DNA from 3 places in the Bacillus sp. JJ1562 genome. Region 2 is predicted to be linked to each of the others. Evidence: riboswitches for the same ligand, from Rfam matches in the RefSeq annotation. Region 2 holds a riboswitch; each other region holds the start of a gene.

Region 1 (10,458 bases), on a different contig from region 2:
TTTCTCCACTAAACCAAGAAATTCATGAATTGCTGCTTGGCGCTCGTCACTTGAAAGAGTCTTCCAAGATGTCCAATCAATAGAACGGAAATCATGTAGGCAATACCAACCATCAAGCGTTTGTGCTGCTTCAGCCATTACTATCACTCCTTGTATTTTCGCATTATATGTATTCAACCATTACTATATCATAGTTTCCCCTATACCCATCGTAGTAAACTCGGAACAATTTTGTGAACAATAGCAAGATGAGTAATTTATAGGGTTGTTGGGAAAATTGAGGTTAGTGTCAAAATACTGTCACAGGTTTTTCAAGGCTTTTTGGTTTTCATTTTGTGAAAAAAGCCGTATCCTTATGGTTGGCAGTTTTAAGTCTATTCAATTGGGATTAACCCCGAATGAATAAAGTTAAAGCCTCCGGCGGATGCCACGATTTTGCAATGGCAGTTTTTCGAGGTTAAGAACGAAGACTAAGAACGTCACATCCTGTGGCAAGATCTTTGTGACCCACCTCGTGCGGACCTAAAAAAATCGGTCGGCAAATACGCCAAGGCGCATTTGAACGGGTAATGATGCCCAATTTACATAAAATGCTTTAGATAAGGCTAGGAGGAATAAAAAGTGAGCGATTTATTTACTCAATTAAAGGAAAAGGTATCTGGAAAAAACATGAAAATTGTATTTCCAGAAGGACTAGATGAGCGTATTTTAAAAGCAGTAAGCCGTTTAGCAAGTGAAAAAGTACTTGTGCCAGTTGTAATTGGCGAACAGGCTGCGGTTGAACAGAAAGCAAACGAACTTGGCGTATCTCTTGACGGCGTGGAAATTTATGATGCCAATACGTACCCAGAGTTCGATCAGCTTGTTGCTTCATTTGTTGAAAGACGTAAAGGGAAAGCAACTGAAGAGGATGCGCGTAAAATCCTTAAGGACGAAAATTACTTTGGAACCATGCTTGTATACACTGATAAAGCACACGGGCTTGTAAGTGGCGCAGCACATTCTACTGCCGATACTGTTCGCCCAGCTCTTCAAATCATTAAAACAAAGCAAGGTGTGAAGAAGACTTCTGGTGTATTCATCATGGTTCGTGATGATGAGAAATATGTATTCGCTGATTGTGCGATCAATATTAATCCGGACAGCCAGGATTTAGCGGAAATCGCAGTAGAGAGTGCGAATACTGCGGATATGTTCGATATTGAACCAAGAGTGGCGATGCTTAGCTTCTCAACAAAAGGATCTGCGAAGTCTCCTGAAACGGAAAAGGTAGTCGACGCGGTTAAAATTGCAAAAGAAATGAATCCTGCATTAGTATTGGACGGAGAATTCCAATTTGATGCGGCATTTGTTCCATCTGTAGCTAAGAAAAAAGCGCCAGATTCCATCATTAAGGGTGACGCAAATGTATTTGTTTTCCCAAGCCTTGAAGCGGGTAATATCGGATACAAAATCGCACAACGCCTTGGAAACTTTGAAGCGGTCGGTCCTATTTTACAGGGCTTAAATCAGCCGGTTAACGACCTTTCACGCGGATGTAATGAAGAAGATGTTTACAAGCTTGCCTTGATTACAGCAGCGCAAGCCTTATAGGAATGAGAAATGGCCATGTCGTGGGACATGGCCATTTTTTGTGGTTGTATTTTGCTAGTGACAGTATTTTTGAATTAGTGGCAGTATTTCTGGATTAGCGACAGTATTTCTAAAATAGTGGCAGTAAATTGCTGATGAAGGGGAATTTGATGGTGTTCATGCGTCGATTTCCCCTTCATAGTGCCGATGAAGAGGATTATGCTGATGTACATGCCACGATTTACTCTTCATAGAGCCGATGAAGAGGATTATGCAGGTGTTCATGCGTCGATTTCCCTTTCATAGTGCCAATGAAGAGGATCTTGCTGTTGTACATGCCTCGATTTCCCCTTCATAGTGCTAATGAAGAGGATTATGCTGAAGTACATGCCTCGATTTCCCCTTCATAGTGCTAATGAAGAGGATTATGCTGATGTGCATGCTGCGAATTGCTCTTCATAGTGCCGATGAAGAGGATTTTGCTGAAGTACATGCGTCGATTTCCCCTTCATAGTGCCAATGAAGAGGATTTTGCTGAAGTACATGCCTCGAAATCCCCTTCATAGTGCTAATGAAGTGGATTTCGATGGTGTTCATGCCTAAAATTACTCTTCATAGAGCTGATGAAGACCATTTTGTCCGCAATCTTGGCTCGGTTTGACTTCATTCTGCTGAGGTCACGGCACCTAAACCTAATATCAAATTCCCCAATCCATTTTTAATACGTTTTTAAGAAGCTCTACTTGTTCTTCCCCAATTTTTTCAGCGAGTTGCTTTTCAATCTTTGCTTTAAGTTCCTCGTTTTTCTCGTAGCATTCCTCACCAAGCGGTGTTAGTTCAATCGATTTTTCCTTTTTATTGTGTTCAACATCCATCACGTTAACTAGCCCTTTAGTCTTCATGTTTTTAATAAACTTATGAGTAGCCTGCCTTGAGATGTCTACATTTTTTGAAACATATGCAATAGTTGGTTGCTTTTTATATATTCTAGACATGATGTACCATTCTGAGTTTGAAATCGCGATGTCGCTAGTCTCGTTCCACGATTTTTCCACAATACCTCGAAGTTGACCATGCCTTTCGCTTAAAAGGTCAATAAAATCTAAATGTTGAAGTACAGGATCCATATATTCCACTCCCGTTTTTATAATCGCAATTACTATACAAAAAATCACCTTCATTGTCAACTAAGTTGACAAATTGTAAAATAATAGTTAAACTAAATATTGTAAACCAGGTTGACAATCGATGGGATGGGGGAAATAAAAATGTTTAAAGTAGGGGATTTGGTTGTCTATTCATCGCTTGGAATTTGTGAAATAAATGATATTTGTGAGGAAACATATTACGGTAGAACCCGAAAGTATTATGTATTACACCCAATTGAGGATAACAGTCTAACAATACGTAATCCAGTTGATAATGATAAAGTCCTAATGTTAGGAATCATTGACCTTAGTGAAGCCGAAGACATGCTAGAATCCTTTAATCGTCCGGGAATAGCTTGGATTGAGAAAGGAAATGAGCGAGGCAAGATATACCACGATATTGTAATGTCTGGTGACAGGAAGAAAATCGCGGGGATTGTGAATACATTGATGTGTAGAAAATATGAGGTGGAGATGACTGAAAAGAAATTAGGAGACCCTGACCGCAGGCTGCTCCTACATATACAAAATATATTGTACAAAGAGCTAGCCATTTCATTGGATACTACATTCGATGAAATAGCTAATCAGGTAGATAGAAACATTAAATATAAGATGAGTGAACTCTTATTAAGTAAGTAAAGTTAAGCTAAAGGAACAACGAGATGCAACAGGGATGGAGCATGTGGAAACAGAAATTCAATCATATGATGAGACGCAGTTTCAAGGATGTAAAATGGGAAATGGTCATGTTAGAAGCATGGTTATTTTTTATTACTTGGTATACATAAGATACGTTCAAACGTCAACCAGGTTGACATTTTGTGAAAATTGGAGTATGATGAATATAGTCAATTAAGTTGACAATCCGTTGATAGGAGACTGGTAAAATGTTTAATATTGGGGATTTAGTTATTTATTCAACAATGGGAATTTGTAAAATAGATGACATATGTGAAAAAACATATGCTGGTACGACTCGAAATTATTATATAATGCACCCAATTGAAGACGACACTTTAATTATCCAAAACCCAGTGGATAATGACCGAATCATGATGAAAAAAATCATCGGCCGAAACGAGGCAGAGGAGGTTTTAGAATCTTTCAAATTACCAGGAATTCAGTGGATTGAAAACGGAAATGAGCGTAACAGAAACTATTCTGATATTGTTTCATCGGGTGATAGAAGAGAAATTTCAAATATAATTAATACATTGATGTGTAAAAAATACGAACTTGAAATGGCTGATAAGAAAATAAGTGAACATGATCGAAAACTTCTTCTTCATAATCAAAAAATATTGTTCAAAGAGTTAGCCATAACGTTGGAGACAACAGTTGATGCAATATCGAAAAAGGTAAATACAATGATTAGTCAGAAAATGAGTAAATCCTCACCCCTTGAAATTGCGAAATTTATTAACTAACAAACTGGGCTATAATGGCTCTTTTTTTGATTTCTATATTTTAATTTACAGTGCATTTTTAAGAACAGTTTCCGAGTTGTGTTATAATAAAGTCCTATTACATAATAGGAGTATGCCGTATGACCGAAAGTCTTTTACACCAGCCGAGCTGGCGGATTATTGATCAATCTAGTCTAGGCTATCAATTTGATGCGTTACAATCGTTTGCGATAGATGACACACTTTGTGCGTTTGTGGGTAAAGGCGAATCACCAGCCACAGCGCGATCTTGGGTTCACCACCAGACCATTGTGCTTGGGATTCAGGATACGAAATTGCCTTTTCTTGAGGAAGGGATAGAGCTCCTCGAATCAATGGGCTATCGTGTGATCGTACGAAATTCGGGTGGGCTAGCAGTGGTGCTTGATGAAGGAGTACTAAACATTTCGCTAATTTTTCCTGAAACGGAAAAAGGAATTGATATCAATCGTGGCTACGATACAATGCTTGAGCTGATTCGAAAAATGTTTGAAGGCTATGAAGTTGATATCGTGGCACGCGAAGTTGTCGGATCGTATTGTCCTGGCAGCTATGATTTAAGTATAGATGGAAAAAAATTTGCGGGGATATCCCAACGCCGCCTTCGTAACGGAGTGGCTGTGCAAATTTATCTAGGTGTGACCGGAAGTGGTTCTGAACGAGCAGAAATAATCAGAAGATTTTACGAGATGGGGCTACAGGGGGCTGAAACGAAATTTGTCTACCCGGATGTGAAGCCGGAAACGATGGCTTCCTTGACAGAATTGATCGACCCTAACCTCACTGTACAAACCGTCATGCTACTATTACTTCAAACATTAAAAAAAGAAAGTGAGCACATCTTCGCTTCACAGCTTTCGGCAGAAGAAATGCCATTATTTGAACAAAACTTTTTACGAGTACTTAATCGGAATGAGAAGGCATTATAAAGGATCCAGGGGGGACGGTTCTCCTGGTTCCTTTTTTTTATGGGGGAACTTGGAGGGGGAGCGCGTAATTGCGCATGAATCATCCGGAAATGCGTTTTAAATAAGATAATTGCTTCATAGTCAATTGCATTTGCATCCTCGTACAAAAGGTATCTTACAACTTTTAAAAACTTTTCCATTATTAAAATATTTTTTATAATAAAAATATTGAATTTTGTTTTTTTGCGTGGTATGATTCTCGTCAAGTAAGTTAAATGAATATGATTGCTGTACTTTCTCTTATCAAGAGTAGGCGGAGGGATTTGGCCCGATGACGCCCAGCAACCGACCGTAATTCCATTGTGAAATGGGGCGAATTTTTTCGCCGGGTATTGACCCGCAAGGCACGGTGCTAATTCCAACAGAAGGATGATTCTTTCTGGTAGATAAGAGGTGCGAAGACTTTTGTATGCTTCAAGCCTCTTTCTGATAAGAAAGAGGCTTTTTAATTTTTTAAAAAAACCTCAAATAACAGGAGTGTGATGACTTCCAGCTTGAGTAGACAGATGTGAAAAATAAGATTACATACAAAATAGGGGGAGAAAAACAATGAAACTAACAAAACTATTATTTACTACATTATTAATTATCGCAGTATTAGTTGGCTGCCAACCGAAAGTAGCAGATGAAACAGCAAAAACTGATGGCGAAGAAGTAAAGAATTCAGATCATCCATTAGCAAACAAAAAAATCGCGTTAATCATGCAACAAAACTTAGGAACTTTTTCAGCGCAATATATTGAGGGTGTTGAAGAACAAGTGAAAAAGTTCGCAGGAGAAACAACCGTTTTTACATCTGAAGGAGACCTCGCTAAAATGGCGTCAAACGTTGATGCAGCAGTAAACCAAGGCTTTGATGCGATTTTAATTGACCATGGAACAAAGGAAGCTCTTCAAAGCTCTGTACAAAAAGCGGTCGACAAAGGAATCCCAGTCGTTGTGTTTGATGCAGAAGTGGAAGTTGACGGTGTAACTGTTCTTGAGCAAGGCGACCAGCAAATGGCACAAATGACCCTTGAAAAATTAGCGGAAGACGCTGGTGGTGAAGCAAATATCGTTAAAATTTGGGTTGCGGGCTTCGCGCCAATGGAGAGACGTCAGCTGGCATACCAAGAGTTTCTTGATAGCAACGATGGCATTAAAGAAATCGCAACATTTGGTGCAGCAACAGCAAACACTGCTCTTGATACACAAGCACAAATGGAAGCTCTATTAAAGCAGTATCCTGAGGAAGGTCAAATTACAGCGGTTTGGGCAGCATGGGATGAATTTGCGAAAGGTGCTGTTCGTGCCATCGAACAAGCAGGTCGTACAGATATTAAGGTTTACGGAATTGACATGAGTGATGAGGATTTACAAATGATTCAAGCAGATAACAGCCCATGGGTTGCGTCTGCAGCGGTTGATCCAAAAGATATCGGACGCATCCAAGTTCGTTTTGCCTATCAAAAACTAAACGGTAATGAAACACCTGAACGCGTAAAATTAGAGCCAGTTTTCGTAACAAAGGATGCACTTCCAGCGGAAAAAATCACAACTGCGGAGCTTGACCAGTACATTGAAGGCTGGGGTAAAAGCGAACAGGGCTACACAGACGAGTTGAAAAAGCTTGAGGCTGGTGAGTAAAAAAGAGGACCGCCCGTGGTCCTCTGTAAAGGAGGATATGTAGATGCCTTTACTTGAAATGAAGGAAATGACAAAAAGCTTTGGAAAGGTGATTGCTCTTGAGCAGGCTTCTTTTGAACTTGAAAGTGGTGAGGTTCATGCCTTACTTGGTGCAAATGGAGCAGGCAAAAGCACGCTGATGAAAATTCTATCGGGTGCTTACGAGCTTGACACAGGAGTAATTACCCTCGAAGGAGAGCCAATTGACATTCGTTCTCCGAAGGATGCGAAAACATACGGTATCCACTGTGTCTATCAAGAGGTTGACACTGTGATTGTACCGCAGCTTACCGTTGCCGAGAATATTTTACTTGATACTTTTTCGACCGAGAAAGGCTTGTTCATCAATAAAAGTAAGCTTCGAGAAAAAGCAGCCTCGATCTTAAAACTATTGAATGTAACGGATATTCCGATGACAAAGAAAGCGTTGGAACTGTCCCTTGCTGAAAAACAATTAGTGCTAATCGCCAGAGCTCTTGCTCATGAAGCAAAGGTAATCATTTTTGACGAACCAACTGCGCCTTTATCGATAGAGGAAACAAAGTACCTTTTTGATATTGTAAAAACGTTAAAGGAAAAGGGAGTCGGCTGTATTTTTATCTCACATCGCCTTCCTGAAGTGTTTGAAATCTGTGATCGGTTAACGATTATGCGCGATGGGAAGACGATTACCACTTTTTCCACAAAAGAGGTTACACAGAAAACCGTTGTCGAAACGATGCTTGGAAATTCCTATACGGAACAATCCGTGAAACGGAAGGCAGTGAGAGGGGACCTTCTTTTAGAGGTGAATGGGCTTGATGACGGGGAAAAGCTAAACGATGTAGCGTTTACTGTTTCAGAAGGAGAAATCGTTGGGGTTGTTGGATTGGTTGGTGCCGGGAAAACAGAGCTTGCGAAAACATTATTTGGCCTCCGTTCCTACGAACGTGGTGAAGTGAAAGTAAAGGGTAAATCGCTTCGTTTTACCCATTCACAGCAGGCCATTGAAGCAGGTTTGGCACTCATTTCAGAGGAGCGTCGTAAGGAAGGCTTGTTCATTCACGAGTCAATCTCTACGAATCTATCCTTTGCCAATTTGAAAAAATTCTCACCGTTTTTAGTAATGAATCGGAAGGCTGAAAAAAGCTATGCCAGCTCCATCATTGAGCTGCTGGGGATTAAGGCGAATGACACGGAAGTTTTGGCTGAGCATTTAAGCGGAGGAAACCAACAAAAAGTTGCGATTGGTAAATGGGTGTCTCGTAATGCAAGCCTCTATTTGTTTGATGAGCCGACAAAAGGGTTAGATGTTGGTGCAAAGCAGGATATTTTCCAGCTTATTTATTCCCTCGCCGATGAGGGGAAAGGGATCCTCTATTTTTCTTCAGAGATTGATGAAATCATCCGAATTTCGGACCGAATTCTAGTCATGTATGACGGGGAAATTGTAAAAGAGCTTTCGGGAGAAGAGGCAACACAGGATAAAATCCTCTTGTATGCTAGTGGTGGAAAGGAAGACGTACATGAAAGGAAATCTCATCAGCTTCCTGTTTAAATACGGGGCAATTTTATTAATGGGCTTTATCTTAATCTATTTTAGTTTTATCAATGATGCATTTTTTTCATATGGAAATCTATCCGATATCTTAAGGTCGATCTCGATAGTGACACTTCTTGCGTTAGGGGTTACGTTCACACTTGTAGTTGATGGCTTTGACCTATCGGTTGGGTCAACTATGTCATTGTCGGTCGTCATCACGGCGTCGTTAATGGTCTGGTATGAGCTGCCGCTTTGGGTGGTCCTGCTTTTACCACTTTTAGTTGGAGTTGCGGTTGGTCTTGTAAATACCTTTTTAATTGTAAAAATAGGAATACCGGATTTACTCGCGACACTTGGGATGATGTATATCGTGTCAGGTCTACACCGGACCTATACGGAAGGGTATTCCATCTACAACCATATGCCATTAACAAGCGGCGGAACCGCACCTGGTGAGTTTAGCTCTGCGTTTTTATGGATTGGGCAAGGGAAGATGCTAGGACTCCCTGTTCCGGTTTGGATTATGCTAGTTTTCGTGCTTCTTGCCTATGTGATTCTGAACCATACGAGATGGGGAAGGATTTTATATATGACAGGTGGAAATGCTGAGGCTGCTAGATTATCAGGTATTAACACAAATAAGGTGAAATTGATTGCTTATACCATATCTGGTGTGTTCGCGTCAATGGCGGGGATTTTGTTTACGGCCCGTGTCGGCTCAGGGCAAATTGATGCTGGTGCTTCGCTGTTAATGGAATCTGTTGCCGCTGTGTTTGTTGGATTTTCCGTACTTGGTGCCGGAAAACCAAATGCACTCGGGACATTCTTTGGTGCAGCTCTCATCGGGGTCCTACTAAATGGACTAACAATGCTGAATCTACCATACTATGCATTCGAAATCGTAAAAGGCTCTGTACTTGTCTTGGCGCTTGCAGTGACGTACATCGGAGTAAAATATCGACCAAAAGTCATACGGAAAAGGAGAGAGCAAAATCATGCCACTTAAAAAACTAGAACATGTCGGAATACAAGTAAAGGATTTAGATACAACGATCGAGTTTTATACAAGAGTACTAGGCTTGGAGTTACTAGAAAAGCAGGATCATGTCGATCCAAACCTAAAGCTAGCTTTTCTAGGATTTAGCGACTCAGACGAAACGGTGATTGAGTTAATTTCAGGTTACAATCCAAACCTTCCAACAGAAGGAAAGGTCCACCATATCGCATTTACCGTTGAAAATATCGAAGAAGAAATTGCAAGAGTGAAGGAGCATGGTGTTCAGTTTGTTGATGAAAACATTACGACCTTGCCAAGCGGAGCTAAATACGTCTTCTTCAACGGGCCAGACGGTGAATGGATTGAGTTGTTTCAAAAATAATAGAGTTGATTTGTTGACCAGGGGAGATTCCTCTGGTTTTTTTGATCTTCTGATCCCGTGTCTTTTGTAATAATCAGTGGAAATGCGTCTGGGGATGGATTTATGCGTCGAATCTCCGAAATATGTGTCTAAGCCCCTGATATTTGTGTTATTTCACGATTATTAGCACATTAATGTTCCACAGATTTTGAAACCTTTCATTAGTCCTTCCCGTCTTATATTATGGGTATTTTTTGAAAATAACATATATGGTAATCTATAGGTATAAGTTCCTGTTTTTTACAATTGCTAATCTGGTAAGGGGTGATTTGGTTGCTTAAAAGATTAAGAGTATTTAGTGAGCGCGATGTAATTTCGATTCTCTACTTCGGCCTTGTTGTTTTTGGGATTGCTTATTTTTTAGGGGAAAGGGATGTTGCAAAGTTTTTCTCAACGATAAAAACGATGCTACCTGCCTCTGATAGCTGGGACACGATCAAGCAATTTATAAGCAATGTCCAAACCGAAGGAAGTCTTGGTGCAACGAAAAATAAGGAGCCATATGAAGAAATCGTCTTTGAATATTTTCCGAGAAGTTTATCTGTAATTGCGACAGCCTTTTTGTTAGCGGTTACTTTAGGGATAGCGAAGGGGATTTTTGATTATCGAAATCGTTATACATACTTGAACCTTTTAGGAACAGGAGTAACCTCTATCCTCAATTCTTTACCGGATTTTTTCATGATTATCGTGTTGCAATGGGTTATTTTGATTCAC
Region 2 (10,458 bases):
AGGGGTAGTAGCCGGTTTAGAAGTAGTAAGAACCCTCGTAGACCATAATATTAAACCTAAAATTCCAATTACTGTTGTGAATTTTACCAATGAAGAAGGTGCTAGATTCGAGCCTTCGATGATGGCATCTGGTGTTCTAGCAGGTAAATTTACAAAGTCCGTCATGATGCAAAAGCAGGATTCTGAAGGAATTACTTTTGGCGAAGCACTAAAGGCGATTGGATACGAAGGGAATGTGGAAAACCGCCTTAAAGAAGCAACCGCTTTACTTGAATTACATATAGAACAAGGACCAATTTTAGAATCTGAAGCGCTTTCGATTGGTGTTGTAGAATGTGTTGTAGGTATGGCTTGTTATGAAATTGAAGTGACTGGGGAATCCAATCATGCAGGTACCACCCCGATGAACATGCGTAAGGACGCACTGTTTGCAACGAATAACCTTATAAATGAGATACGGAAATACTTTGGTTCTTTAGATAAGGATCTAGTCTATACAATAGGAAGGATAAATGTCTATCCAAGCATTCATACAGTTATTCCGAATAAAGTTGTTTTTACCCTTGAGGCTCGTCACAAGGATATGGATATCGTCAACGATGTGAAAAATTTCGTTGAAGGTCTTTCGAATTTGGAAATGAATGAAGGATGTGAGATAGAAGCAACGAAATTATGGGAACGAGATACAGTTTGGTTCAAGCCCGAACTCTGCAATCTTATAGAGCAATCCGCAAAATCACTTGGTTACACCCATAAACGCATGGTTAGCGGTGCCGGGCATGACGCGCAGTTCATCGCAAGCTATATCCCTACCACCATGCTGTTTGTACCGAGCAAAAATGGAAAAAGCCATTGCGAAGAAGAACTGACCACCTTGGAGGAATGCGAAAAAGGAGTAAACGTCGTCTTGAATACTGTCATTAGCCTATTATCTCAATAAAAATAAAAAAATATATAACAAGGAGGTAAAGTTTTTTTCTATTTTCCAATATTACTAGAAAATTATTAGAAGTCGAAAACGTGTTCCTAAAAAGGCATTAGTAATTTAGAATAAACCAAACGCTCAGACAATTCTGAGCGTTTGTTGTGCAACATACGCTAATTATTTTCTATTATCCACGTGTATTTGTAAACCCACCATCAATGCTGATAACTTCGCCATTAATGTATTGGGCAGGCGATGTTAATAAGAAGGCAACTAATTCTGCTACTTCTTCTGGTTGACCATAGCGTTTTTGAGGAACCGATTGGATTGCAGCCTGTTTAATTTCAGGTGGTTGAGATTCGAAATAAGCTTTGATCATCGGTGTTTCTGTTCCACCAGGAGCAATCGCGTTACAACGAATACCTTTGCTTGCATACTCCATCACGATACTCTTGGTTAATCCCACAATGCCGTGTTTTGTAGCAGAGTAAGTGACAACACCTGCTTGACCAATCACACCAGCGGTTGAAGAAGTGTTAACGATTGAACCGCCACCGTTTTTCAACATAACGTCTAATACGTATTTAACTCCATATAATGCACCCATTAAGTTAATTCCAACAATCTGTTCAATTTCATCAGTTGAGACCTCGCCAAAAGGTACGCCACTACCAGAAATCCCTGCATTATTGAAAAAGTAATCAATCGTACCAAATTTTTCAATAGCTGCATCTACATAAGCTTTTACATCTTCTTTTTTTGATACGTCCGCTTTTACAAAGATGGCATCAACGCCTAATTCTTTAACAAGATTAACCGTTTCAGCCCCACCTTGTTCATTAATATCGACCACTACGATGTTAATACCTTCTTTTGCTAGTCGAACAGCAGAAGCTTGTCCTAAACCGCTTCCACCACCAGTGATAACTGCTACTTTTGAATTTGTCATACCTAACACCCCTTATGTAATTTCCTTTTGTTGTCTTTACATTATTATTCTAACATAGAGAAAATTTTAACACTTAGAAAATGCTCGAATATTGTCGATTGTTCGATTCAAAAGGCGTATTAAAATGGATATGGAAAAAAGCATTTACGTAGAAATTTTCTGTATGCCTCTAAGAAAAAGTGGAAATATAACAAAAAAGGAGAAATATAATAAAATACAGGAGGGTAATATGGAAAAGGGTCATTATAATGAAGATGCCAATTTAAAAAGAAAAGAAAGTGAAACATTAGAAATTAGTTCGACAGGATACGGATTAGAATCTGTTTCAAAAGAAAATGAAGATGAATACAGACTTGAACAAAGAAATAGCCATTTAAGATCGATATTACAAAACTGATCTTTAATGAGGAAATTAAAACTATAGTAAAAGTAATACAACAAAAAACAACCCTTAATATGTAATAAGAGTTGTTTTTTTGTTGTATTTAAATATGAAACGAAATACCAGAAAAAAGGACACTTTTTAAATGCGGTCATCACTTATGAAAATTTGTTTTTTAAGTAATTTTGATGGTTTAGGTAAAGATATGAATGCAAATTACAGGAGGTGTACTACATGAACAGTGACGTATATCGAGATAAAATTGTTGTTTTGGATCAGAATGGGGTTGAAAAAGAATTTTCGATTGAAGCCTTATTTGATATGAAGGACAAAACATTTGCATTGTTACGCTCTGAACAAGATCAAAATAACACATTTGTCATGCAAGTGGAGAATACGGATGATGGTCAGTTTTTGACAGGAATTAGCGATCCATCCGAACGTGATATGGTTCTAGATGCATATGAGATAGCTATTGATGCTAATCCAGCGGAGTAAAATTCTGAATGGAAAAGAAGATACTAGATGTTATTGATCATCAAATGAGGAATCAAATAGAAAAAGAAATAGAAGGTTTGACGTTTACAAAAAACTTTCGATCGCCTTCTGCCGAGGAATGGTACGTTTTTTTACCGAGCTATAAAGACCCGAATACTGGTGGTGCAGCTGGCAAGGTTATTATTCACTATAACCTATATGATACAAAGGAGATATTCATCAATACTACAATACTATTTGACGACCCTGCCTTACATAAAGAATCACTTCATCACCTTGTTTATGCTATTTCTGATGAGCTTGTAAACCGATTGGTTGGATATGCGGATACTCTTCTCTCAGTTCATGCAGGTGAGAATACGTATAATGCAGAATACAAAAACTGAAGGGGTTATTATGGAAGATAAAATGATACAAGCAATAAAACAACATGCAATTCCAATTACCAATTCTAAAGATAACCTTGATTCACTTGTTACTTCTATTAAAAATCAGAAATATGTTTTGTTGGGGGAAGCCTCACACGGAACGTCTGAGTTCTATAAAATACGTGCTGACATCACCAAAAGATTAATCGTTGAAAAAGAGTTCACCTTTATAGCTGTAGAAGGTGATTGGCCAGCATGTCAAGAGGTGAATCGCTATATAAAAGGGTATTCAACTCAATATAATAATGCTCGTGATGTCCTAATGTCTTTTAAACAGTGGCCAACCTGGATGTGGGCAAATGAAGAAATAATTGAATTAATCGAATGGTTAAAAGAATTTAATGAAGGAAAACCGTTTGATAGAAAAGTTGGTTTTTATGGAATTGATATCTATAATCTATGGGAATCGATGGATGAAATACTTAAGTATTTAGAAAAAAGAAACTCACCAGATTTTGAGGTCGCGAGAAAGGCTTTCGCCTGTTTTGAACCATTTAATCGTGATGCGGAAAAGTATGCTTTGTCCTCATCTTTTTATTCTGAGGGATGTCATGAAGAAGTAACAAAACTTCTAATGGAAGTGAGTTTAAACAAACATACCTATCATGATTCAGAGGAAAGCAGTTTAAACGTCGAGGTAAACGCGCTTATTACCGCTAACGCTGAAAACTATTATACAACCATGATTACAAACGATAATGAATCATGGAATATTAGAGATCGTCACATGGTAGAAGTCATAAATAAAATTGATTCGTTTAATAACAGTCATTCCAAAGGGATTATATGGGAACACAATACACATGTTGGGGATGCAAGAGCGACGGACATGGAAAAAGAAGGAATTGTCAATGTAGGACAACTCATAAGGGAACAAGTAGGTTCGGAAACCGTGTTTATTGTTGGTTTCGGTACACATCATGGGACGGTTATTGCAGCTACCAAGTGGGGTGTAGACTTTGAAAAAATGAATACCCCTCCCGCGGTTTCCGGAAGTTGGGAAGATTTTCTCTATAAAGCAGGTGCTTACGATAAACTCCTAGTATTTACGGATAAAAATAGAAAATTATTTACTAGGCCTATTGGCCATCGCGCAATTGGCGTTGTCTATCATCCACAATATGAGCATTACGGTAACTATGTTCCATCAGTGATAGCAGACCGATATGATGCGTTTGTTTTTGTAAATAACACAAATGCTTTAACTCCACTTGAAGTATCTGGCGTGTTAATTTAACTTTATTCAGCAGGAGTCCCATACTTTTAATAAAACCGTTCATGACATTGGAATGAATAGTTATGACAAGGTAGTAGTTCCCCCTTAGTGCATAACATCCTATAAAAAGAAGACGCCATCCAAAATACATCGGATAGCGTCTTTTTATTTCGAATAGCCCTATTAAGGGTTTGTCGACCAAAGTCCAGCATGTTTTAATACAACACGCGGATGAAGTTTTAGCTGTGCAACCATTAATTCTGCTAAATCTTCTGCTTGCATCACTTTTTCTGGGTTGCCGTCGGTTAGGTTTAACTCAACCGCCATATCTGTTGCAACCGTACTTGGTGTTAACGTTGTTACGCGAATATTTTTCTTGCGCACTTCAAGCATTAATGATTCACTTAGTCCGATAACTGCAGCCTTTGAAGCAGAGTATGCACTCGTAATGGGTGCACCTTTTTGACCGGCTGTTGATGAAATGTTAATGATGTCGCCTGTGTTGCGCTCTATCATTTCCGGTAATACCGCACGTGTTGTGTAATACACACCTTTTACATTAACATCGATAATATTTGTCCATTCTTCAGGCGTTAAGTCCATGAAGTTACCGAATTTTGAAATGCCGGCATTGTTTACTAATATATCGATTGCTCCAAGTTCACCACGAATGGATTGAACCGCTGAGGTAATAGAGTCTAAATCCGCTACATTTGCTGCAGCTATTACTGTCCTCACATCATACTCTTTAAGTTCTTCTGCTACTTTTTGTAAATTTTCAGGTGTACGCCCAATAAGACCTACATGAATACCTTCTTGCGCGAAGGCAATTGCTGTTGCTCGTCCTATTCCACGGCCAGCTCCTGTAATTACTGCGACTTTTCCTGCGATTTTTTGCATGTTTTTACCTCCATTGGATGAGATAGTTATAGTTTAGACGAAATAACGTGTATTAAACTACACCTTTTTAAAGGAGGACTATTGCACAGCTGAAATAAAAAATGCTGCAACGCTTTTAGAGGAACGCACGCTAGTTAAGCAGATTCCTTTAATATCTTGAATCTATATATTAAAATTACTATCAAAATACAAAGAAAGTGTGATTCATATTTGGTTCTATGCTGTTGCTATAGTTGCGATATTCATTGATCAAGTTTCAAAATATTTGGTTCGTGCCCATTTAGAAGTCGGAGAGACTCTCGAAGTTTGGAATGGGGTTCTCCATTTCACACACTATCAAAATAGCGGAGCGGCTTTTGGAATGTTTGAAGGATATGGTCGTCTATTTGTTCCTGTTGCCATCATTGTTGTAGGTATTTTCCTTTATATGCGTAAGAAGGGTCATTTAAATGGGTTCATTATGGAAATAGGAGCCGGACTTTATGTTGGTGGAGCGATTGGAAATGCTATAGATCGGATATTTTTCAATCAAGTTACAGACTTTATCGACTTTCAATACAATGGAGGTATTCTTAATCTCGCAGACTATGCACTCAATTTCGGCATAATCCTGATTTTAGTAGATGCCATAATTGTGGAACCTATAAAAAAGAGAAGGGCTGTAGCTTCAGGATCATGAGGCTTCCATGTGTTTTCACCAGAAAAGGTGGATTAACTTTTTAATTTCACAAATAATCAACCAAAATCCTAAAAGCCAATGACACCATTTATCATTCAAATGGTGTCATTTTTATTTCATTTTAACAATCGACATCGGGACAGGTCCTTTTCGACAAGGTAATAGCAAATATTAATCTTTTATTCATCTAATACTGCCTTTGCTAGTGTATAAACAATTGCATCATCTGTTGGAGGGTTATGGAGCCCTGCACGAACATCACGGAAATAGCGTTGGAGAGGGTTTTGTGCGGAGAGGCTTCTAGCCCCAACAATTCTCATTGCCAAATCTACTATCTTGTTTGCACTGTTTGTTGCTATATGTTTTACCGCTGCTAGCTCTGATCCCATACTACCACGCTGTTCAGGATGTTCTACCCATTTTCTGGCGACGGAATAGAGTACTTCACGTGCATTAAATAATTCTAGTTCCATCTCTCCAATTTTTCTTCTTACTTCTGGTACGTCTTTAATCGGACCTGGTAATGTGGTAGGGCTGTATTCAGAAGCGAATTTTATCGCATAATCTCTAGCAGATGTAGCTATTCCTATGTATACAGCTGGGACTTGTAGATACCAAGCTTTAGGGAATGGTTTTTGGATATCCTCTTCTACCAATAAAGCATCCTCAGCAACAAGCACCTGGTCTAAAATAAGGTCATCACTTTTTGTTCCCCTCATGGAAACACTATCCCAAGTTTCTTTTATATGAACTCCGTCTAATTTATGGTCAACCAAAATAAACCCTTTTCTTCCAGTTAGATTAATATCCACTGTAACAATTGAATAATCGAGTGCAACGGCCATTGAAGTGAAGGCCTTAGCTCCATTTATCCGCCATCCATTCTTTTCTTTAATCGCGGTAGAGGTAGGAACGCCACCTCTAGAAGGGCTCCCTGTAGCGCGTTCTGTTTGAGCAAGGTTAATAAGTGCATTCTCTTTTACGATTAAATCACATACCTTGGCAAAGCTTTCTTCCTTCCAATTTCTACTTTCAGCTACCTCGAGGATAAGGCCGAGCTGCCAGCCGAGTGATAGGGCAGTTGGTCCATCCCCTGTGGCTATCTGTTCCTGAATCTTGAGAAAATCATATAGGTTAATACCAAGGCCACCATACTCGATTGGGACAGTAAGTGCTAAGAATCCAAGTTGCTTTATATCCTCAAAATTTTCATAAGGGAATTCTCCGTTTGCATCAATATTGGCAGACCTTTCCCTAAAAATCTCAGCTAAATCTTTGGCTTGTTTTAATAAGTTTTGTTGTATCGTGCTGTTGGTTAATTGATCATATGCAATTGTCATACTCATTCCTCCAATCATTTTTTCTCATAAAAAAAGCCCACTTTCGAGGCGACGAAAGAGGACTTCGGTTGTTCTATCCTTTCTCATCTGTCAGACATTTATGTCTGCTGGAATTAGCACCTTGCTTAATAATATAAGTGGTTGCTGCAGGATCGTAGGACCAGTTTCCTCCCCTGACTCTTGATAAGTTTCTTAAACTATTTAAATTAGTTTACACTTTATATGATGATTCTGTTATTGTCAATATTAAAAAAGTACTATCAAATAGGAATTATTAAAGTGTTCAAAAAACATGTTGACAATATTTTCATCCTCATGTATATTTTGGATTAAATTTAATAATCTATTTTCTTTATCTAGAGAGGTGGAGGGACTGGCCCTTTGATACCTCGGCAACAGGCTTTAAAAAGTACTGTGCCAATTCCAGCAAGCGATAAGCTTGAAAGATAAGGAAGGATTTGTGCTTATTTGTGTAAAAGCCTCTTCTTTTCTTAGGAGAGGCTTTTTTATTTTTTAAAAAAATTTAACAATAGGAGGATTGAAAGTGAGTAAACAAAAACAAATTATTCTAAATGCGTTTGAAATGAATAGTTCCATGCATAATTCACACGGGTTTTGGAAGCATCCAGAAAATAAAAGACATCGTAGATATAAGGATTTAGACTATTGGGTTGATTTAGCGAAGCTTTTAGAGAGAGGGAAGTTTGATGCGGTGTTTTTCGCTGATGTCCTTGGCATTTATGATGTGTATCAAAAGAGTAAAGCACCCTCAATCCGAGATGGGCTGCAGGTGCCATTAAATGATCCTGCCTTGCTTATTTCTGCAATGGCTCATGTAACGAAAAATCTGTCTTTTGCGGTTACGGTAAGTACTACATATGAACCGCCATTTGCTAATGCTAGGCGTTTTTCTACTTTAGATCATTTGACAAAGGGAAGAATCGCGTGGAATGTGGTCACTTCTTATCTGCCAAATGCTGCAAAAAACTTTGGTCTGCAAGATATGATTAAGCACGATGAGCGATATGATATTGCAGATGAATTTCTTGATGTTTCGTATAAATTATGGGAGCGAAGCTGGGAAGATGATGCGGTCGTTGAAGATGTTGAAAATAATACGCTCGTTGATCCAGACAAGGTACATGAAATTAATCATGAAGGCCGTTATTTTAAAGTTGAAGGGCCGCATTTAAGTGAGCCATCTTTACAACGAACTCCTGTTATTTATCAAGCAGGTACATCCGAAAAAGGTCGGGAATTTGCTGCAAAGCATGCCGAGTGTATATTTGTTGGCGGTCCGACGCCTCAAAGAATTCGATATTATGCAGATGATATTAGAAAAAGAGCAGAAAAACATGGTCGGAATCCAGAAAATATTAAGATCTTTTCATTTCTCAGTGTAATTGTTGCTGAAACAACTGAAAAAGCGGAACGGAAATTTGAGGAATATAACAAGCTGTGGAGCTCAGATGCTGCAAAAGCACAGTATGGGGCAAGTGGATATGACATTGCCGAGTACGAAGATTTGGATCCAAATGAGCCATTTGAATATAAAAAGAAGACGGAAGGAGGGCATTATAAAGCTGCGACTCTTACCAAAGATGCACCCAAAAAATTAACGGTAGGTGAAGTGTTGAATCGTTTTGAGTCATTGGACCGAAACAGTATTATTTTTGGAAGTCCTACAGAGGTTGCGGATGCGATTCAATTCCAATTTGAAGAATCCGGGGTTGATGGCTTTAATTTAAATCATTTAGTCACGCCTGGCGACTTGGAAGACTTCGTTGATTTAGTAATCCCTGTTTTACAGGAACGTGGGTTTTATAAAACAGAATACAAGAAAGGTACTTTACGAGAAAAGCTGTTCCCAGAGGGTAAAAGTACCTTGCCGGAAGATCACCCTGGAAGTAAATATAGACGTGTGCCTGCTAAACAGTAGAAGATGCCTGAAATAGGAAGTAAGGGAAACAGCCATCATAAGTGTGTTGAAGATTATTTTTTAAATTGTGTTATTACAATGAGTGCAGTATTTTGGGGACTTTATAGCAAAGGCCGTTAATAAAAGGTAAATAAAAAGGAGTGATAGTGAAAAATGAAAAAAATGTTTTTTGTAGTTTTATCGGTATTAGTCGTTAGTGCACTTACTGCTTGTGGGGCTAATAATAGTTCGGCGACTGATGGAGAAAAGAAAGAGTTGGTGTTAGGTGCAACGGTTCCATATAGTGACATGCTTGAAGAGGGTGTAAAACCTTATTTAGAAGAAAAAGGGTATACGGTTACAGTGAAAGAGTTCAATGATTACGTACAACCAAATACAGCACTAAACAATGGGTCATTAGATGCAAACTTGTTTCAGCACAAAGTGTATATGGATGCATTCGCTGAGGAAAATAATATGGAATTATCCAGTGTGATTACGGTTCCAACAGCGCCAATAGGTATCTATTCGAATAAATATGATTCATTGGGTGAAATAGAAAAGGGCAGTACCGTCGCAATAGCTAATGATCCTGCGAATCTAGCCAGAGGACTTACCGTGTTAAAGGAAAACGGAGTTATTGACTTTGATAGTAATGTGGATCCGCTCAGAGCTACCGAGAAAGACATCACAATCAATCCAAAAGAGTTAAAATTTCAGCCAATTGAAGCAGCGCAATTACCACGAACCCTAGAATCAGTCGATCTTGCTGCCATAAATGGTAACTTTGCTATATCAGCGGGATTAGACTTAAACACTGCTCTTGTTAGAGATAAACTGCCTGAAAATATCATCAATCGGGTTGTTGTAAAAACAGAAAATATCGATAAGCAATTTGTGAAGGATATTGTAGAAGCAATAGAATCAGATGCCTTCAAGAAAGTAATTGATGAAAAATTCCAAGGCTTCCATAGACCTGATTGGATGCAGTAAATCGCTAGTATAGGGGATTGATGAGGAATTAAACGAATGTTATGAAAGGGGCATTACTTTCATTTTAACGGACAGAACTGTAGATTGAACGAGCAAAAATCTATGCATCATCAAAAAGATTGATCATTTATTTATAATTTCACAAATAATCTACAAAATCCTATAAATCAATGACACCGTTTATCGGCAATGGTGTCATTTATTTATTTTTTTAATATAAATAAATAAAG
Region 3 (10,458 bases), on a different contig from region 2:
CAAAAAAAATAGTGGTGCTAGTTTAATAGATATAGGCAACGATGTTGCATTGTTAGAATTCACATCACCGAATAATGCAATCGGTTTCGATATCATTCAAATGATCAACTACGCCCTTGAAGAAGTGGCTAAAAACTACAAAGGCCTAGTCATTGGAAACCAAGCAAAGAACTTCTGTGTCGGTGCAAACCTTGCAATGATTTTAATGGAAGCACAGGATGACAATTTCTATGACATCGACCTAGTTGTACGCAATTTCCAACAAGCGATGATGAATATCAAATACAGTGAAAAACCGGTGGTGGTAGCACCATTTGGAATGACTCTTGGTGGAGGAGCAGAAATCTGTTTACCTGCATCGAAAGTTCAAGCTTCAAGCGAAACGTACATGGGGTTAGTTGAAGTAGGTGTTGGAGTTATCCCTGGTGGAGGTGGTAATAAAGAGCTTTATATTAACCATCTCGGTGGAATGCCGACAGGAGTAGAAGTTAATCTCCAAAATGTTGCAAATAAAGTATTCGAAACAATCGCAATGGCGAAAGTATCAACATCAGCTGATGAAGCACGTATAAATAATTTCTTAACGAAAGAAGACGGAATAAGTTTTAATGGTGATCACCTTATCCATGACGCTAAACAATCAGTATTAGCATTATCGGCTCAAGGCTATAAAGCTCCAGTACGTAAGAAGGTACCAGTGGTTGGTGAAACAGGTTATGCCACCTTGCTTTTAGGTGCACAAGCCATGAAATATTCCGGCTATATTTCAGACCATGATCTTAAGATCGCGAAGAAGCTTGCATGGGTTATAGCAGGTGGTAATGTTCCATACGGTACTGAGGTAGATGAGCAATATTTACTAGACATAGAGCGTGAAGCATTCCTAAGCCTTGTGGGTGAATCAAAGACACAGCAAAGAATGCAGCACATGCTTGTCAAAGGAAAACCATTACGTAACTAAACATACATGCTTTAAGGAGATTGAAATCTTCAATCTCCTGTCTGTTAATAAGTTAGGAGGGAATATGTTGAGAGAAGCAGTCATCGTTGCCGGCGCGAGAACCCCGGTTGGAAAAGCGAAAAAAGGCACTCTTGCAAATGTAAGACCAGATGATTTAGGAGCATTAGTTGTTAAAGAAACATTAAAGCGTGCAGGAAATTATGATGGGAATATCGATGATTTAATCATTGGATGTGCCATGCCTGAGGCTGAGCAAGGTTTAAACATGGCACGAAACATTGGAGCATTAGCAGGTCTATCACATACAGTTCCAGCTATTACCGTGAATCGTTATTGTTCTTCTGGACTTCAATCAATTGCCTATGCAGCAGAAAAAATTATGCTCGGGTCTATTGATACTGCCATTGCGGGTGGAGCAGAATCTATGAGTCTAGTACCAATGATGGGTCATGTGGTTCGACCTAATGCAAAGCTTGCGGAAACAGCACCTGAATATTATATGGGAATGGGCCATACTGCTGAGCAGGTAGCGGTAAAATACGGTGTTAGCCGTGAAGACCAAGATGCTTTTGCGGTAAGAAGTCATCAAAAAGCTGCAGCTGCAATTAAAGCAGGTAAGTTTTTAGATGAGATTGTACCTGTCGACGTTACTCTTCGTAATGTCGATGCTAACAATAAATTAGTTGAAAAGCATGTCCAGTTTTCACAAGATGAAGGTGTGCGTGAAGATACAAATCTTGAAGTATTAGCAAAATTAAGACCTGCATTCTCAGTGACTGGTTCAGTTACTGCAGGAAATGCCTCTCAAACGAGTGATGGTGCTGCAGCAGTAATGGTGATGGACCGTGAAAAAGCGACTAGCTTAGGCTTAACTCCATTCGTGAAATTTAGATCGTTTGCTGTAGCAGGGGTACCACCTGAAGTAATGGGAATAGGTCCAGTAGCAGCCATTCCAAAAGCACTTAAAATGGCAGGTCTAGAGCTTTCTGATATTGGATTATTTGAATTAAACGAGGCCTTTGCATCCCAATCACTTCAAGTTATTCGTGAACTTGGTCTTAATGAAGATAAAGTAAACGTAAATGGTGGTGCGATTGCACTTGGGCATCCACTTGGATGTACAGGAGCAAAATTAACACTTACATTAATGCATGAAATGAAGCGTCGCAACGTACAATTCGGTGTTGTAACAATGTGTATCGGTGGCGGAATGGGAGCAGCCGGAGTATTTGAATTATTAGCTTAAATGATATTGGCTAACCATCAAGGTTAGCCTCTAACGAATACTTTTTAGGGGGAAATAATATGTCAAATGCAACTGATAAAGTCGTTTTAGGTGGAGGCTTTTTAATCGAAGATCTTGAAGCAGACCGTGTTTTTACACCGGAAGATTATTCTGATGAACATAAAATGATTGCAAAAACTACTGAGGACTATGTAGTAAACGAGGTTCTTCCTCAGGTTGAACATCTTGAAAACCATGAGTTTGACGTTTCCGTAAAATTATTGAAAAGTGCGGGAGAACTCGGACTTTTAGGAGTAGACGTACCAGAAGAGTATGGAGGTCTAGGACTAGACAAAGTAAGCTCTGCATTAATTGCTGAAAAAATGGCAAGAGCAGGTGGGTTCTCCATTTCTCATGGAGCACATGTCGGAATTGGATCTCTTCCAATTGTCCTTTTTGGTAACGAAGAGCAAAAACAAAAATACCTTCCTAAATTAGCAACAGGTGAGCTACTTGCAGCTTATGCGTTAACAGAGCCAGGTTCAGGTTCTGATGCATTAGGTGCAAAAACAACCGCAAAATTAAATGCAGAAGGTACTCATTATGTTTTAAACGGTGAGAAACAATGGATTACAAACGCAGGCTTTGCTGATGTGTTTATCGTATATGCAAAAATTGATGGCGACAAATTCTCTGCATTTATTGTTGAACGCGAGTTTCCTGGAGTATCAACTGGGGCAGAAGAAAAGAAAATGGGAATTAAGAGTTCATCTACTCGAACATTAATTCTTGAAGATGCACAAGTACCAGTCGAAAATCTTTTAGGTGAAGTTGGTAGAGGTCACGTTATCGCATTTAACATTTTAAACATTGGCCGTTATAAGCTAGGTGTTGGTGCGGTTGGTGGTGCTAAGAGCGCATTCGAACTTGCGGTTAAATATGCAAATCAACGTCAGCAATTCAAAACACCAATTTCAAAGTTTGGTTTAATACAGGAAAAATTAGCGAACATGGCAGCAAAAATTTACGCTGCTGAATCAAGTGTATACCGTACAGTTGGATATTTCGAGGACCGTATGGGTCAATTATCAGAAGAAGAAGTGAAGAATGGTAAGGAAGTAGCAAAATCAATCGCTGAATATGCAATTGAATGCTCCATCAATAAATTTTTCAATACTGAAGTATTAGACTATGTTGTGGATGAAGGGGTTCAAATCCATGGTGGATATGGATTTATGCAGGAGTACGAAATTGAAAGAGCATACCGTGATTCACGCATTAACCGAATTTTCGAGGGAACAAATGAAATCAACCGGTTATTAGTTCCTGGAACATTCCTTCGTAAGGCATTAAAGGGAGAATTACCTTTACTTGAAAAAGCAACACAACTTCAAGAAGAGCTTATGATGTTAATGCCTGAAGAAGTAGGTGAAGGTGTTCTTGAACAAGAGAAATACCTGGTTCGTAATGCGAAGAAGATAGCATTAATGATTGCAGGACTTGCTGCACAAAAATTCGGTCCAAAGCTTGAAAAAGAACAAGAGATCCTAGCAAATATTGCAGATATCGCGGCTAATATATATGCAATGGAATCAGTCGTTCTTCGTACAGAAAAAGCAATCAATAAATTAGGTGAAGATAAGAATAAGCAAAAGCTTCTATATACACAAGTATTTGTACAGGAAGCATTCAATGAAATTGAGGCACATGCTAAAGAAACACTTGTTGCAACAGAAGAAGGCGATGTACTACGCATGATGACATCTGCTTTGCGTAAATTAACTCGCTTTACCCCTGTAAATGTAATTGCGAAGAAACGTGAAATTGCAGCAACTCTTATCGAAGCCGAAAAATACACTGTGTAATAACCTTTATTTGATGAAGCTCCTATTTATTAGGGGCTTTTTGATTTGAAAAATGAATGGTTTTTCATTTTCCTTGAAGGATAAACTGCAAATAAGTCGAATTTATTCTTAGGGATCTTACGAATCATTTTAATTTAAAATTTGTATATGTTAAAATATTCTTGGTATCAGATTTAAGGCGGTGAGAATATGGCATTAACATTTTATTGGTATCCGAAATGTGGAACCTGTCGAAAAGCGAAAAAATTGCTAGAGGAACATCAGGTTGCTTTTGAGGAAGTACATATTGTAGAGAATCCTCCTTCAAAAGAACAATTAAAAGAAATGTACCAAAATAGTGGATTGGAATTAAAAAAATTCTTCAATACAAGCGGTCAAAAATACCGCGAACTTGGATTGAAGGATAAGGTGAGTACTGCGTCTGAGGATGAATTGCTAGAACTACTTGCATCTGATGGAATGCTAATTAAGCGCCCACTCACTACGGATGGCGCCAAGGTAACTGTTGGATTTAATGAGGCGAAGTTTGAAGAGGCTTGGGCAAAATAACAATGGGATGGAAGACCTTTTTAAGGACTTTTACATATAGCACTTTGTTGAGTTCACACATCAAAGTGGCCACAAAAAATTCATAAAATCGAATTAATGGAGGTTACAAAATGAGCATACCTAAAGAATTACGTTATTCTGAAGAACATGAATGGGTGAAAGTAGAAGGAGATAAAGTACGTATCGGAATTTCAGATTTCGCACAATCTGAATTAGGTGATATCGTATTCGTTGAACTTCCTGAGGTTGGCGACGAAATCCAGGCAGACGAGCCATTCGGAAGTGTTGAGTCTGTTAAAACTGTATCTGAGCTTTATGCTCCAATTAGTGGTAAAGTTGTTGAGATTAACGAAGACCTTGATGACAGCCCAGAATTCGTAAACGAATCTCCATATGAAAAAGCGTGGATGATTGTTGTTGAGCCTACAAATGCTGGAGATGTAGAGAATCTAATGACAGCCGAGCAATACGAAGAAATGATTAAAGAAGACTAACTATATTTAGTTGGAATAAAACCCAACTGAATATAGTTTGAGCCTCCGGCGTAGACATGCATTTTTCAAAGGTAATTTTTCGAGGCAGCTCGAAAAAAATCGGGCGCAAATACGCCAAGGCGTATTTGATTTACTGATGAACCATGGTAGGGCAACCGCCTATTAATGGTTCTTTTTTTGTTTAGATTTGTGTGTTTAGGACACCATAAAATATAGGATAAATGGCGTGGCAGTGGTGATTTTTTTCCACTGCCTTTTTTTGACCCAGCTGCGTAAATTATTCACCAAACCACAATCTTCTTTATAAAATGAAGGAAAAGCAGTTGTACACATCGAATAGAATGATATAGCAGAAAAATGTACACTTGAAGTAAGGTGATGAAATGGTGGCTTTTGACGATATAGAAAAAGTAATCATTGTTGAGGGGAGAACGGACAAAAAGAAGGTAGAAACGGTTGTGAATGAACCTGTTGAAATCATATGTACAAATGGAACGATTAGTATTTCGAAGCTAGATGAATTAATTGACCATTTATTTAATAAAGATGTTTATATTTTAGTGGATGCTGACAGAGCAGGTGATAAGCTAAGAAAACAGTTTAAACGCGAATTTCCTGAAGCACGGCATTTGTTTATCGATAAAACATATCGCGAGGTTGCAACAGCCCCTGAGCAGCATATTGCAACAGTACTTCTTTCAGCAAATATTGATGTTCATGCGGAATTTTTATTGTAAAACGTTAAACATATGTTTTTTCTATAATCATGATACAATAAGAAACAATTAAGAAAACAAAGGTTGTAGTGGACATGAAGGAATGGAAAGAACTCGAAATTGACACCCAGCTCGCTAATTCGGATGAGTTTTGGCTTTATTTATATACACCGATGTGTGGAACCTGCCAAGTGGCATCAAAAATGATCACGGTGGTAGATGAGTTACTTCCAAACGTAACGATTGGGAAAAGTGATCTCAATTATTTAACTCAAAAAGCAATGGAATGGCAAATTGAGAGTGTCCCTTGCTTAATGCATTTGAAAGACGGGGAAGTGACAAAAAAATACTATGCTTTCCACTCGGTGCCCTATTTGCTTGAAATAATCTCAAAAGACTAAACAACGCGTACTCAGCGTTGTTTTTTAATTTCAGAAGGACTTCCTCCTTCTAAAATTAAAAAGCCTCCGGCGGGTGCCACAGATTCTCAAAGGTATCTTTTCGAGGCGAGCTCGAAAAAAATCTGGGCACAAATACGCTATAGCGCATTTGATTATATTGCAATTTTTGTGAAAAGTTGTATTATATTTAGGGAGTCGAAGTATTCAGAACATAGGGGTAACATATGAGCAGCATAGTGACTGGATGGAAAACACAATACAAATCATACAATCAAAATATTAAACTATTTATCTTAACGACTATTTTTACACAGTTAGGCATGGGTATGTTCACCATCATGTATAACTTTTATGTACGTGAATTGGGATACTCTGAGCAAACAAATGGAACAATCATTGCCATGACTGCTTTGGCATCGGCGATTATTCTTGTACCCGCTGGTCTTATGAGTGATAAATTTGGTAGAAAAAAAGTGATGTTGCTGGGTATGGCTGTTTCAACAATCGCATTCTTTGCAAGAAGTATCCTAGATGTTGAACAGCTACTCGTAGCGACAGCATTTTTAACTGGTTTGTCAACGGCCTTTATTCAGGTTTCTGGTATCCCATGGCTAGCGGAAAATTCAACCGCTAAGCAAAGAGTTCATCTCTTTAGCTTTCATTCAGCAATCATGATGTTTGCGCAGGTCGTTGGAAACATTGCAGGTGGGGCATTATCTGACTCATTCCAATTTATATTTCATATGAGTGGACTATGGAGTGTAAGAATCACTCTTTTAATTGCAACGATCATCTATATTGCAGGAATTCTACCAATCATTAAGATGAATGAACAACGTAGACAACAACCGCAAATTGAAAAAGTAGAATCTTTTGGTCAAAAATTAAAGGTAAATAAATCGCAAATTAAACTAATTGCTATGTTTGCCATTGCACAGATGATCATTGGATTCGGTTCAGGATTAGTCATTCCATATTTGAATTTGTATTTTGCAGATCGCTTTCTAGCTAGTAATACAATTATCGGTTTAATTCTATCATTGGGTCAAGCAGCAACAGCAATTGCAATGATTATAGGTCCCTTCATTGTTAGTAAGGTGGGAGAGGTTCGCGCAGTGGTTTATTTGCAATTATCATCGCTTCCATTCCTTTTACTCACAGGGTATACTGAAAATCTTTACATAGCGGCTATCGCATTTTTATTTAGACAAGCATTAATGAATGCGGGTAATCCGATCCAAGCATCTCTTATTATGGGACGCGTGAACGATTCGATGAAGGGGCTTGCCAATTCAGTCAATCAGATGGTGTTTTCATTAGGATGGGCATTAATGGGACCCGTATCGACCTCAATTGTGATGTTGCATGGGGCTTATTGGGGTTATGCATATGTGTTTACAATTACGGCTGTCTTGTATTTAATTGGATCACTTTATTTCCTACTTGTTTTTAGTAGAAATTCCTTTAAAAATGAGGGAAAACCACTAGCGAAAATATCATAAAGTGAAACTTCAATCAGTAGGGGTTTTCATCATCCCCTACTGATTGTTAGTTGAACCAATCGGGCTTTATGGCAGTTATCCTCCGCCTAAATTTCTTCGTTTTCACTAAAGTTTGAGGTGGGGGTTTTACTGCCCGTTAATGCGGGGGAAAATATCGTATTTCCTGAAAAAAAGGAGCAAATTAACAATATTTGTAGAACGTGTTCCATACTGGCTTAGAAATATTAAATAAACGCGGAATTTTAAATTGCTCATTTTTTCTAAAAATTCATATTGACTTATAATAAAAAAAGAGTTAGCATAATATTAACCTTTTAAAGTATTAAAATTTCATATCGATAATCTTATCAAGAGTGGCGGAGGGAATGGCCCTATGAAGCCCGGCAACCGGTTAATTTACACGGTGCTAAATCCATCAGACTTAGTTTGTCTGAAAGATAAGAAGAGAAACCGTACATACACCTCTTCTTATCGAAGAGGTTTTTATATTTTTATAAACATAAAAACAGAGGGAGAGATTCAAATGAGTGAAAAACAAAAAAATTATAGACCCGAAACAATCGCGATACATGGGGGTCTTGAAGCTGATCCAGTAACTGGAGCAAGAGCAGTTCCAATCTATCAATCAAATGCATATAAATTTAATTCAACCGAACATGCAGCAAATCTATTTGGTCTAAAGGAAAATGGTTATATTTATACTCGTATCCACAACCCAACAACAACTGTTTTTGAAGAAAGAGTTGCACAATTAGAGGGTGGAGTTGGTGCATTAGCAGTCTCAAGTGGAATGGCTGCAATTACAACAGCGATTCTGAATATTGCTGGTGCAGGAGATGAGATTGTATCTGCTTCTACCCTGTATGGTGGAACTTATAACTTATTCGCTAACACGCTTCCTAAATATGGAATTAAGACACATTTAGTAGAACCAACAAATCCTGAAAACTTCCGACAAGCCATTACGCCAAATACAAAGGCGATCTTTGCTGAAACGATCGGAAACCCAAGCTTAGATATCCTTGATATTGAAGCTGTTGCAAACATTGCCCATGAAGCAGGAATTCCGCTAATTATTGACAATACATTTGCAACACCATACTTGTGTAGACCAATTGAACATGGGGCAGATATTGTTGTTCATTCTGCTACAAAATGGTTACTAGGTAATGGAACAACAATGGGTGGAATTATCGTCGATGGTGGTAAATTTGATTGGAATTCACCAAAATTTCCTGGATTTACAACACCAGATCCAAGCTACCATGATTTGGTCTTTGCTGAAGCGTTAGGGCCAGTTGCATATATTATCAAAGCAAGAGTTCAACTTCTTCGTGATTTAGGTCCAGCTCTAAGTCCTTATAATTCATTCCAATTTAACCTAGGTCTTGAAACATTACACGTTCGAATGAAGGAGCATATTGCAAATACGAAAAAAGTGGTTTCTTATCTTAAAAACCATCCTGGGGTTGACTGGGTATTGTATCCTGGTGAAGACGATCACCCTAACAAGCAATTAGCTGATAAATACCTACCAAAAGGTGCAGGCTCAGTTATTATTTTCGGTATAAAAGGCGGAAGAGAAGCTGGTGAGAAGCTAATCAATAATGTTGAGCTTTGGTCACATGTTGCAAACGTTGGTGACGCAAAGAGTTTAATCATTCACCCAGCAAGCACAACACATCAGCAATTAAGTCCGGAAGATCTAAAGTTGTCTGGTGTTTCTGAAGACTTAGTTCGCTTATCTGTTGGAATTGAAAATATTGAAGATATTTTAGAGGATCTAGAGCAAGCCATTAAAACAGCAAATGGAACAAGTTCAGTTTTACCTTTGCCAACAGTTTAACTTTGGTACATTAGTCACATATTTTCATTGACACTTATGCCTTAGAGGTGATAAGATAACTTTCAAGTTGTTTAGTACGATAAAAAAGTAAATAAAGTTGATTACTCTTATTTAGAGTGGTGGAGGGATGTGCCCGATGAAACCCAGCAACCGTCAACATCAGTTGAAAAGGTGCCAATTCACACAAAGCAAAGGCTTTGGAAGATGAGAGAAAGGACCCGCTAGATTATGCCTTTCTGCTCTTTTATTGCAGAAAGGCTTTTTCAATTAGTAATTACTTTTTTCATCGCATAAACTAAACATAGTTATCTTTTGGATTTCTTTGGATAGAAGGTGAAACTACGTGATAACACTAAAAAATGTTAAGAAGATATATAAAACCAAAACAAATTCTGTGACAGCCGTTGATGATATTGACTTGGAGATTAATGAAGGTGAAATCTTTGGGATCATCGGGTACAGTGGCGCTGGTAAAAGCTCACTCATTCGTTTGTTGAATGGACTTGAAGCACCGACTGAAGGAACAGTTTCAGTTGCCGGTCATGATATCACTTCCATTAAAGGAAAAGCATTACGTGAGGCACGTAAAGAAATAAGCATGATCTTTCAGCACTTTAACCTTTTATGGTCGCGAACAGTGAGAGAGAATATTTCATTTCCACTAGAAATCGCAAAAGTCCCAAAAGCCAAACGGGAAGAACGAGTTACAGAGCTTATTAAGCTAGTTGGTTTAGAAGGAAGAGAAGATGCATATCCCTCACAGCTTAGTGGTGGTCAAAAGCAAAGGGTAGGAATAGCACGAGCACTTGCGAACAACCCGAAAGTTTTGCTCTGTGATGAAGCAACATCTGCGCTAGATCCACAAACTACTGACTCGATTTTAGACTTACTTGTCGATA

What was found. A riboswitch is a leader RNA that binds a small molecule or an ion and turns the genes downstream of it on or off. The one in region 2 is predicted to bind S-adenosylmethionine.
Region 1: it holds a riboswitch for S-adenosylmethionine, as region 2 does, so the genes downstream of both, V7097_RS00630 (sugar ABC transporter substrate-binding protein) here and V7097_RS16150 (LLM class flavin-dependent oxidoreductase) in region 2, are expected to answer to the same signal.
Region 3: it holds a riboswitch for S-adenosylmethionine, as region 2 does, so the genes downstream of both, V7097_RS13035 (O-acetylhomoserine aminocarboxypropyltransferase/cysteine synthase family protein) here and V7097_RS16150 (LLM class flavin-dependent oxidoreductase) in region 2, are expected to answer to the same signal.

The regions. Positions count from the first base shown of each region.
Region 1 covers NZ_JBALOQ010000002.1:113,494-123,951, forward strand. Annotated here, with positions in the region: gene hemQ (hydrogen peroxide-dependent heme synthase) at 1-138, opposite strand, end outside; gene pta (phosphate acetyltransferase) at 622-1,593, shown strand; gene V7097_RS00610 (MarR family winged helix-turn-helix transcriptional regulator) at 2,271-2,699, opposite strand; gene V7097_RS00615 (CarD family transcriptional regulator) at 2,841-3,362, shown strand; gene V7097_RS00620 (CarD family transcriptional regulator) at 3,611-4,150, shown strand; gene V7097_RS00625 (lipoate--protein ligase family protein) at 4,270-5,097, shown strand; SAM riboswitch class I at 5,374-5,529, shown strand; gene V7097_RS00630 (sugar ABC transporter substrate-binding protein) at 5,686-6,762, shown strand; gene V7097_RS00635 (sugar ABC transporter ATP-binding protein) at 6,806-8,338, shown strand; gene V7097_RS00640 (ABC transporter permease) at 8,307-9,329, shown strand; gene V7097_RS00645 (VOC family protein) at 9,319-9,702, shown strand; gene V7097_RS00650 (ABC transporter permease subunit) at 10,015-10,458, shown strand, end outside.
Region 2 covers NZ_JBALOQ010000024.1:78,442-88,899, reverse strand. Annotated here, with positions in the region: gene V7097_RS16195 (Zn-dependent hydrolase) at 1-940, shown strand, start outside; gene V7097_RS16190 (SDR family NAD(P)-dependent oxidoreductase) at 1,113-1,874, opposite strand; gene V7097_RS16185 (hypothetical protein) at 1,999-2,271, shown strand; gene V7097_RS16180 (DUF1292 domain-containing protein) at 2,491-2,754, shown strand; gene V7097_RS16175 (hypothetical protein) at 2,763-3,140, shown strand; gene V7097_RS16170 (erythromycin esterase family protein) at 3,121-4,419, shown strand; gene V7097_RS16165 (3-ketoacyl-ACP reductase) at 4,582-5,298, opposite strand; gene lspA (signal peptidase II) at 5,498-5,977, shown strand; gene V7097_RS16155 (acyl-CoA dehydrogenase family protein) at 6,157-7,317, opposite strand; SAM riboswitch class I at 7,398-7,507, opposite strand; SAM riboswitch class I at 7,667-7,770, shown strand; gene V7097_RS16150 (LLM class flavin-dependent oxidoreductase) at 7,862-9,256, shown strand; gene V7097_RS16145 (MetQ/NlpA family ABC transporter substrate-binding protein) at 9,410-10,228, shown strand.
Region 3 covers NZ_JBALOQ010000019.1:59,768-70,225, reverse strand. Annotated here, with positions in the region: gene V7097_RS13075 (3-hydroxyacyl-CoA dehydrogenase/enoyl-CoA hydratase family protein) at 1-961, shown strand, start outside; gene V7097_RS13070 (acetyl-CoA C-acetyltransferase) at 1,029-2,207, shown strand; gene V7097_RS13065 (acyl-CoA dehydrogenase family protein) at 2,267-4,051, shown strand; gene V7097_RS13060 (arsenate reductase family protein) at 4,241-4,600, shown strand; gene gcvH (glycine cleavage system protein GcvH) at 4,711-5,094, shown strand; gene V7097_RS13050 (toprim domain-containing protein) at 5,481-5,831, shown strand; gene V7097_RS13045 (thioredoxin family protein) at 5,906-6,211, shown strand; gene V7097_RS13040 (MFS transporter) at 6,436-7,713, shown strand; SAM riboswitch class I at 8,055-8,157, shown strand; gene V7097_RS13035 (O-acetylhomoserine aminocarboxypropyltransferase/cysteine synthase family protein) at 8,237-9,559, shown strand; SAM riboswitch class I at 9,664-9,770, shown strand; gene V7097_RS13030 (methionine ABC transporter ATP-binding protein) at 9,903-10,458, shown strand, end outside.